Regions from separate parts of the Proteus faecis genome, predicted to be linked through region 1. Evidence: riboswitches for the same ligand, from Rfam matches in the RefSeq annotation. Region 1 holds a riboswitch; the other holds the start of a gene.

What was found. A riboswitch is a leader RNA that binds a small molecule or an ion and turns the genes downstream of it on or off. The one in region 1 is predicted to bind thiamine pyrophosphate.
Region 2: linked by a shared signal. The riboswitch ahead of thiC (phosphomethylpyrimidine synthase ThiC) and the one ahead of thiB (thiamine ABC transporter substrate binding subunit) in region 1 are both predicted to bind thiamine pyrophosphate.

The regions. Positions count from the first base shown of each region.
Region 1 is NZ_JASVWV010000009.1:72,444-77,183, forward strand. Features, by position in the region: gene ptsP (phosphoenolpyruvate--protein phosphotransferase) at 1-1,739, opposite strand, end outside; gene rppH (RNA pyrophosphohydrolase) at 1,748-2,278, opposite strand; TPP riboswitch at 2,391-2,482, shown strand; gene thiB (thiamine ABC transporter substrate binding subunit) at 2,547-3,560, shown strand; gene thiP (thiamine/thiamine pyrophosphate ABC transporter permease ThiP) at 3,560-4,740, shown strand, end outside.
Region 2 is NZ_JASVWV010000020.1:5,986-10,725, forward strand. Features, by position in the region: gene hemE (uroporphyrinogen decarboxylase) at 1-978, opposite strand, end outside; gene nudC (NAD(+) diphosphatase) at 1,067-1,852, opposite strand; TPP riboswitch at 2,103-2,225, shown strand; gene thiC (phosphomethylpyrimidine synthase ThiC) at 2,366-4,318, shown strand; gene thiE (thiamine phosphate synthase) at 4,302-4,740, shown strand, end outside.

The DNA of each region.
Region 1 (4,740 bases):
CTCACTTCATCACATGCTCGTAATAGCAATGTTCTTGCTTCGTCAATTTCATCAATACTTGTCACCATCGGCAACAAAATTTTCAAATTTTTAAATTCGAGGTTTGCTTTTAGCATTGCTCGTAGCTGAATAAGAAAGATTTCAGGCTGATCAAGCAATATTCTTATGCCTCTCCAACCTAAGCAGGGATTTTCCTCATTAATTGGCATATAAGGAAGTTGCTTATCAGCACCAATATCTAAAGCACGCAATACAACAGGTTTATCAGGAAAAAAAGAGAGTATTTCGCGGTAACGATTTTTCTGTTCATCTTCAGATGGAAAACCGCTTTGTAGCATAAAAGGAATTTCAGTACGATATAAACCAACGCCATCTATTCCCACACTAATGCGTTGCTCATACTTGATATTTAATCCCGCATTCAATTGAACGCTAACTGTCTCACTATTTTTTAAAACCGCTTGCTGTTCAAGCTGCTCTTCTGCAATTTGGCTTAATACGCTCTCTTCATCAATAATTTGTTTATATTCTTGAGTAATAAAAGGTTCTGGCTCAATAAATATTTCACCACGATAACCATCAAGAATAAGCATGCGATTGTGTAAAAGCTCTGGTTGAATATCAGCCCCCATAATCGCGGGGATCCCCATCGCTCTAACAAGAATGGCAGAATGCGAATGCGTTGCGCCATCTCGAACAATGACACCAGCAAGTTGTTGTTCTGGTAACTCCGCCAATAAACTTGCACTTAATTCATCAGCAACCAGAATAAAACGCTCTGGCCAAATATTAGTTGAACTTAGATCATCATCTAGATGAAATAATAAACGGCGCCCCAATGCTTTAAGATCAGAGGCTCGCTCACGCATATAACCATCTTTTAAGCTAGAAAATTGGGATGCCACTTTTTCAATTACGACTTTAACCGCCCACTCTGCTACATACCCCTGTGTAATGATTGCGGTCATTTTATGTTTAAGCTGTGGATCATTAAGTAAATGCGAGTAGAGATCAAAGATGGCGGCACTCTCTTTTTGCGCATTCGCCATAAATCGCTTACTAAAGCGACGACATTCTGCAGTAGCATCTTCTAAAGCTACCGTAAGTCGATTTAACTCTGCTTTTATATCAAGCGCACTGGCTTTAAAAACATTTTCAAGAATAGGTTGAGAGACTTCTTGCCAACCATAAGCCATAACCACGCCAGTCGAAACTGAAAGTGCTTTAATCCGACTTTGGCGATATTGCCCAAAAAGCCCTTTAGTTTGTACTTGCGATAATGTAGCACCAAGCTGTGTCGCCAGTGTCACCATAAAAGATTCTTCGCTTTCATTGAATAAGCGACGCTCTTTTTGCTGAACAACTAATACACCAAGGAGTTGGCGACGGTAGACAATAGGAACGCCAAGGAAAGCACGGAGATCATCTTCTTTAACTTGAGGAAGGTATTTAAAGCTAGGATGTTCACGAATATCAGCGAGGTTGATAAGCTCTGAAAGACGTCCCACTTCACCAACCACGCCTTCATTAAATGAAAGGCTAACGGCTCTCCCTCTAGGTTTTTTTAACCCTTTGGTTGCCATAAGATAAAAACAGCTACGTTGTTTATCGGCAAGATAAATAGAACACACATCCGTGTGCATTGCCTGACACGTTTCCTTGACTAAGAGTTCAAGCGCTTCTGGAAGCCCTGCTGCCATAGCCACTTTTTCTACAATTTCTCGCAAACGTGTCAGCATAGTGTTATCTAATACCTTTTACGCCGATATCCATACGATGGACGTGATAAAGACATTTGTTCTTGCAATGGCATGACTACTGGTGCGAACTCTTTCATTACACGCCGATAAACATCGCGTTTAAAAGAGACGACTTGTCGAACAGGATACCAATAACTCACCCAACGCCAGCCATCAAATTCTGGCGTTTTGCTTTGTTGAACATTAATGTCTTTATCATTACTTGTTAACTGCAAAAGGAACCAACGCTGTTTTTGTCCAATACAAACAGGTTTTGTGTCCCAACGCACCAAACGCTTAGGTAACTTGTAACGTAACCAGTTACGTGTGGAGGCAAGAATTTTGACATCCTTGCGACTTAACCCAACTTCTTCGAACAACTCTCGGTACATTGCCTGCTCTGGCGATTCTCCAGGATTAATTCCCCCTTGAGGAAACTGCCATGAATGTTGCCCATAGCGACGAGCCCAAAGCACTTGCCCTTGCCGATTACAAATTACAATCCCTACATTCGGGCGGTAGCCATCATCATCAATCACTAGACTACCTCAATAACCAAATTTGAAAGATAACTCATTGTTTCATACTACCCACAAACGGTAAACCTCTATCAACAGACTTTGCATGGCGCGTGTATTTATCTACAATGGGAAAGTCTCAACGGGGTGCCTTTTTAGGCTGAGAAAAACTCGTGGAACCTGATCCAGCTAATACTGGCGTAGGGATTTGAGTCAGGATGTTGCAATATTCATTGGTTTGCTATCCTTACTCCTCAGATCCTACCTGACTTTTACTGAGGAACTAAACGTGTTAAATAAATCACTTCGCTTTACTTTCCTTCTAGGCGCACTGGGCATGATGGGCACTTATTCAACTCAAGCCTTAGCACAAAAACCCGCACTCACCGTTTACACCTATGATTCATTTACTGCAGATTGGGGGCCTGGGCCTGCAATAAAAAAAGCATTTGAACAACAATGTGATTGCGAGCTAAAACTGGTTGCTCTGTCTGATGGTGTATCTCTACTTAATCGCTTACGCATGGAAGGTGATAAAAGCAAAGCTGATATTATTTTAGGGTTGGATAACAATCTGATCCATGCAGCAAAAGAAACCGGGCTTTTCGCACCAAGCAATATCGATACATCCAAACTCGCCTTACCTGAAAAATGGACTGACGATACCTTTGTGCCCTATGACTATGGCTACTTTGCTTTTATTTATGATAAAAACCGTGTCCAGAACCCACCTAAAAGCATGGCTGAACTGCTAAACAGTCAAGAGAAATGGAAAATTCTCTATCAAGATCCTCGTACCAGTACGCCGGGTTTAGGTTTAATGTTATGGATGCAATCACTGTATCCTGAAAACACGGCGACTGAATGGAAAAAATTGTCAGAAAAAACGCTGACAGTCACTAAAGGTTGGAGTGAGTCTTATGGCTTATTCTTAAAAGGCGAAGGTGATTTTGTGCTTAGCTACACCTCATCTCCCGGTTATCACATTTTAGCAGATAAAAAAGATAACTATGCGGCTGCGATTTTTGATGAAGGGCACTACTTGCAAGTCGAAGTTGCTGCAAAACTTAAATCAAGTAAACAACCGGAATTAGCACAACAATTTATGCAGTTCATGTTAACCCCTGCATTCCAAGAAACTATACCCACTACTAATTGGATGTATCCTGTTATCGATATGCCATTACCAGACGTCTACTCTTTGATGCCTAAACCCGAAAAATCATTGCAATTCGATGCAGATATTGTCGCCAAAGAGCGCCAAACATGGACTCGTAATTGGCAATCTGCGGTTAGTCGCTAATGGGAAGATGGCTTATCCCGGGGCTATGTGCCTCGGGCTTACTGCTAATTGTGGCGTTATTGTCATTTGGCGCACTATGGGTTAACGCACCAAGTGGTGAGCTATCCTCAATTTTTGCTGATGAATATTTATGGCATGTCGTCCGTTTTACTTTCTGGCAAGCTTTTTTATCTGCACTATTTTCAATATTACCGGCTATTTGGCTCGCCAAAGCACTCTATCGACGCCAATTTAAAGGGCGAACACTGTTTTTACGCCTATGTGCCATGAGTCTTGTGTTACCTGTTCTAGTTGCACTGTTTGGTATTTTAACCGTTTATGGCAGAGTAGGATGGATTGCTCAAATTTGTGAATGGATAGGTATCGATTACCAATTTACTCCTTATGGTTTGCAAGGCATTTTGTTAGCTCACATCTTTTTCAATATGCCATTAGCAACCCGAATGTTATTGCAAGCTCTCGAAAGTATCTCGCCAGAGCAACGTCAATTAGCCTCACAATTAGGTATGAATGGCTGGCAACGTTTTCGCTTTCTTGAGTTTCCCTATTTATGGCGCCAAATACTCCCGACTGCATCACTGATTTTTATGCTCTGCTTTGCCAGCTTTGCTACTGTGTTAGCCTTAGGTGGAGGCCCTGCCGCAACAACGGTTGAACTCGCTATTTATCAAGCCTTAAGTTATGACTACGATTTGCATCGCGCTGCACTTTTAGCCTTGATCCAACTCTTTTGTTGTTTAGGCTTGGTGCTTATCAGCCAAAAGCTAAAAGGCACCCTTTTTGTGGGAAACAGTCAAAAGCGACATTGGCGTGATCCCTATGATCCTATCTTTAGCAAAATAGCAGATAGTCTCATTATCACCCTTGCACTCCTCTTTTTAGTGCCCCCCATTTTGGCCGTAATAACTGATGGTCTTAATAGCCAATTTCTACGTGTCATCCAACAGCCTGTACTTTGGCAAGCCTTTACAACCTCGCTGATTATTGCTGTGGGTGCGGGTATTGTTTGTGTTGTATTAACGATGATGTTGCTATGGAGTAGCCGGGAACTTCGCTTACGCCATTTTAAAAAAGCAGGTCAGGCCATGGAAATGAGTGGTTTGATCATTCTCGCGATGCCGGGCATTGTGTTAGCAACAGGCTTTTTTCTGTTATTAAATAATACGATTGGATTACCTGA
Region 2 (4,740 bases), on a different contig from region 1:
CCCAAGATTAAAGACATGACCATTGCCTTTACCAAACCCAGCAAGAATAGTTTCAACTTCTTGTTCTATTCTTGCTGGCGGTGCATACAGCATAGAAGGATCCATATTACCTTGTAGCGCAACTTTATCCCCCACTCGACGACGTGCATCTTCAATATCAATCGTCCAATCAAGTCCTAATGCATCGCAACCTGTCGCCGCCATCGCTTCTAGCCAACGACCACCACCTTTGGTAAATAAAGTGACTGGCACTTTCCTTCCATCATATTCACGAATAAGACCATCAACAATCTTATGCATATAGTGTAATGAGAAGAGTTGGTAATCACGCCCTGTCAGCACACCACCCCATGTATCAAAGATCATGATAGATTGTGCACCCGCTTTAATTTGAGCATTCAAATACAGAATAACGCTATCTGCCAGTTTATCCAGTAATAGATGTAGTGCTTGAGGATCTGAATACATCATTTTTTTTATTTTTGTGAAGGCCTTACTACTTCCACCTTCAACCATATAGGTTGCTAATGTCCAAGGACTTCCCGAAAAACCAATTAATGGCACACTGCCTTGCAATGCATGACGGATAGCACGTACTGCATTCATCACATATCCCAATTCATCTTCTGGATCAGGAATAGGCAATTTTTTTATATCATCAAGATTATTTATTGGTGATTTAAAACGAGGACCTTCACCGGTTTCAAAGTAAAGGCCTAATCCCATTGCATCAGGAATAGTTAAAATATCAGAAAATAAAATAGCAGCATCTAAAGGAAACCGTCTTAAAGGCTGTAATGTCACTTCACATGCTAATTCTGTGTTCTTGCACAATGAGATGAAATCCCCCGCTTGTGCCCGTGTTTCCTTATATTCAGGAAGATATCTGCCTGCCTGACGCATCATCCAAACTGGGGTGACATCAACAGGTTGGCGCAACAGCGCACGTAAATAGCGGTCGTTTTTCAACTCACTCATGACTAACTCCATTAACAGTAATAGGGCCGCAAAATAGCATGCATTGTAACATGCTGGAAAAATAACTGTTGGCAGACAGCGCCTTTATTTAGTTCTTCTCTTTATCTTGTCGAATATTGGCTATCGTATCTTCTATCAAACGTCTGGCGATAGTATCTGGCGGTGGGATCTGCGGTAATTGATCGTAGCGATACCAACCCGCACTCATTAATTCAGAAGGATCATGACGTAATTCACCACCATCATAATCAGCTAAAAAGCCCATCATTAAAGAATGAGGAAACGGCCAAGGCTGAGAAGATACATAGCGAATATTGCGAATGCGAATATTGCTCTCTTCAAACACTTCACGGGCTACGGCTTCTTCTAATGTTTCACCAACCTCAACAAAGCCAGCGAGTACAGTGTAAAGAGGTGAATGTTTATGTCTAACATGATGTGCTAACAAGATTTTATCTTCATGGCGAATACCCACAATAATACAAGGGGCAATTTGCGGATAATAGCGTTCATGACAGTTATCGCATAAACATGCCCATTCACTCTCACTATGGCGCATTTTAGAACCACAATAACCACAAAAACGGTGGGAACGATAAAACTCAGCCAGTTGGACACCACGGCCGACTAATTTAAATAAGTTTTCATCTTGTGAGGCGATAAGTCTTGGTGAACACATATCGTTATCCATTTTTCCATGAATAAGCCAAACTGTTTCACCCTGCCATTCACCCACAATTTTGGCGTGCTGACCAATGAGATCCCAATCTTTAGCTAAGCCAAATGGAAGTTCACCTTTAGGTAACCACACTCGCCCACCAAGACTGACTGTCCACCAGCCCTTTTCTAAGCCTGTTAATGTATATAAATGCATAACGACCATTCTATCCAAAATAATGATATAGAATAAAGGATACTCTCTTTAACAAGAACCACTCAATGAATTATGACGTTCTTCTCTTATCTATTAATATTTTCTCACTCAAACCAATAAATTATATTAATGTTACTGAGAGTGATCATTATTTAAATCCCCCCAGAAAAAGGTGAAAATACCAACAGCGGAATTTCAATAAATAACCCATGTCGGACTTGTAGTTTTTAAAATCTTTCATATACTGGACATCTTCTTGTCGGAGTGCCTAGTGTTTATAAGGCTATTATAAACACAGGCTGAGACCGTTAATTCGGGATCCGCGGAACCTGATCGGGTTAATACCCGCGAAGGGAACAAGAGTGATTCGACCTTTTGATAGCTTTATTACGTATATTTTTTACACTCCCATATACACCTATCTGTCGATACTCCCTGCGACCTCCAGACAAGCATTTTTCTCAATATTCACCCGACAGGCTACCGCCTGCATGATATTTATTAGGAAATGCTATGTCCCAAAATCAAACTATATCCGTCAAAGATATTTCACCAACAAACAACAAACAGCGCCCACGAAAAGAACAGCGTGATGCTGCTCAAGAGTTTATCAGCACCATTCAAGGCGTAAGTTTTCCAAATTCAAACCGCATTTACCTCGAAGGCTCACGTACTGACATTAAGGTACCAATGCGTGAGATCCAACTTGATAAAACGCTAGTAGGAGGATCAAAAGACTCCCCTATTTTTGAAGAGAATGAACCCGTACCCGTATATGACACATCAGGCCCTTATGGTGATCCCGCGTCTCAACTTGATGTTAATCTTGGATTAAAAAAAATACGCCAACCATGGATTGATGAGCGCAATGATACGGAAACTCTTTCACTTTTAAGTTCAGATTTCACCCAACAACGCCTTTCTGATGCTGGATTAGAACATCTGCGCTTCCCGTTAAAACCAAGCCCTAAAAAAGCGCTAAATGGCAAACGTGTTACACAGTTACATTATGCACGCCAAGGCATTATTACGCCTGAAATGGAGTTTATTGCTATTCGTGAAAATATGGGGCGTGAGAGAATTCGTAGCGAAGTTTTACGCCAACAGCATGCAGGATTTAGCTTTGGTGCTCATCTTCCTGACAACATTACTCCTGAGTTTGTGCGCCAAGAAGTTGCAGCTGGTCGAGCAATCATTCCTGCCAATATCAATCACCCAGAATCAGAGCCAATGATTATTGGGCGAAATTTCTTAGTAAAAGTGAATGCCAATATCGGAAACTCTTCGGTAACCTCCTCTATTGAAGAAGAAGTTGAAAAACTAATTTGGTCTACACGCTGGGGAGCAGATACCGTAATGGATCTCTCAACCGGCCGTTATATTCATGAAACGCGTGAGTGGATCATTCGCAATAGCCCTGTTCCTATTGGTACAGTTCCAATTTATCAAGCACTTGAGAAAGTTAACGGTATTGCTGAAGATCTCTCTTGGGAAATATTCCGTGATACTTTGCTTGAACAAGCAGAGCAAGGGGTTGATTACTTTACTATTCATGCTGGTGTCTTATTACGTTATGTGCCAATGACCGCAAAACGCCTCACGGGTATTGTGTCTCGTGGCGGTTCAATAATGGCGAAATGGTGTTTATCACACCATAAAGAGAATTTCCTCTACGAACATTTCCGTGAAATCTGCGAAATTTGTACGGCTTATGATGTCTCCCTTTCGCTCGGCGACGGGCTAAGACCGGGTTCAATTCAAGATGCGAACGATGAAGCCCAATTTTCTGAATTACATACGCTAGGTGAACTGACAAAAATTGCATGGGAATATGACGTTCAAGTCATGATAGAAGGCCCTGGCCACGTTCCAATGCAGATGATCCGCCGCAATATGACAGAAGAATTAGAGCATTGTCATGAAGCACCTTTTTATACCTTGGGCCCACTAACGACTGATATCGCACCGGGTTATGACCATTTTACTTCAGGTATTGGTGCAGCAATGATTGGCTGGTTTGGTTGTGCGATGTTGTGTTACGTCACGCCCAAAGAACACCTTGGCTTACCTAATAAAGAAGATGTAAAACAAGGTCTTATTACTTATAAAATCGCCGCTCATGCTGCCGATTTAGCCAAAGGGCATCCTGGCGCTCAAATCCGTGATAATGCAATGTCAAAAGCGCGATTTGAGTTTAGATGGGAAGATCAATTCAATTTAGCGCTTGATCCTGAATCGGCACGTCAATATCACGATGAAACCTTGCCTCAAGCATCAGGAAAAGTCGCTCACTTCTGCTCAATGTGTGGACCTAAATTCTGTTCAATGAAAATAACGCAAGAAGTACGCGATTATGCGGCTGGTATGGAACAAATGTCTCAAGCCTTTAAAGAGCATGGCAGTGAGTTATACCACAGTGCAGAAATCACCAATATTGAGGTGACTGAAAATGAACAGATCCTCTAACACACCTTTTGCACCGACAGAAAAAAAGCTTGGGCTTTATCCTGTTGTTGATTCTGTTGAGTGGATCGAACGCCTGTTAAAAACAGGCGTTACCACCCTGCAATTACGCATAAAAGATAAACAACCAGACGATGTTGAACAAAAGATCATTGAAGCAATAAAACTAGGCAAACAGTATCAGGCAAGACTGTTTATCAATGATTATTGGCAACTCGCCATTAAACATCACGCCTACGGTGTTCATCTTGGTCAAGAAGATCTTGATATTGCTGACCTTAATGCCATTAAACAATCAGGATTACGTCTTGGTATTTCCACTCACGATGAAGCGGAATTACAAAGAGCGAAAATATTACGCCCATCTTACATTGCATTAGGGCATATATTTCCAACCACAACAAAAGATATGCCATCTAAACCTC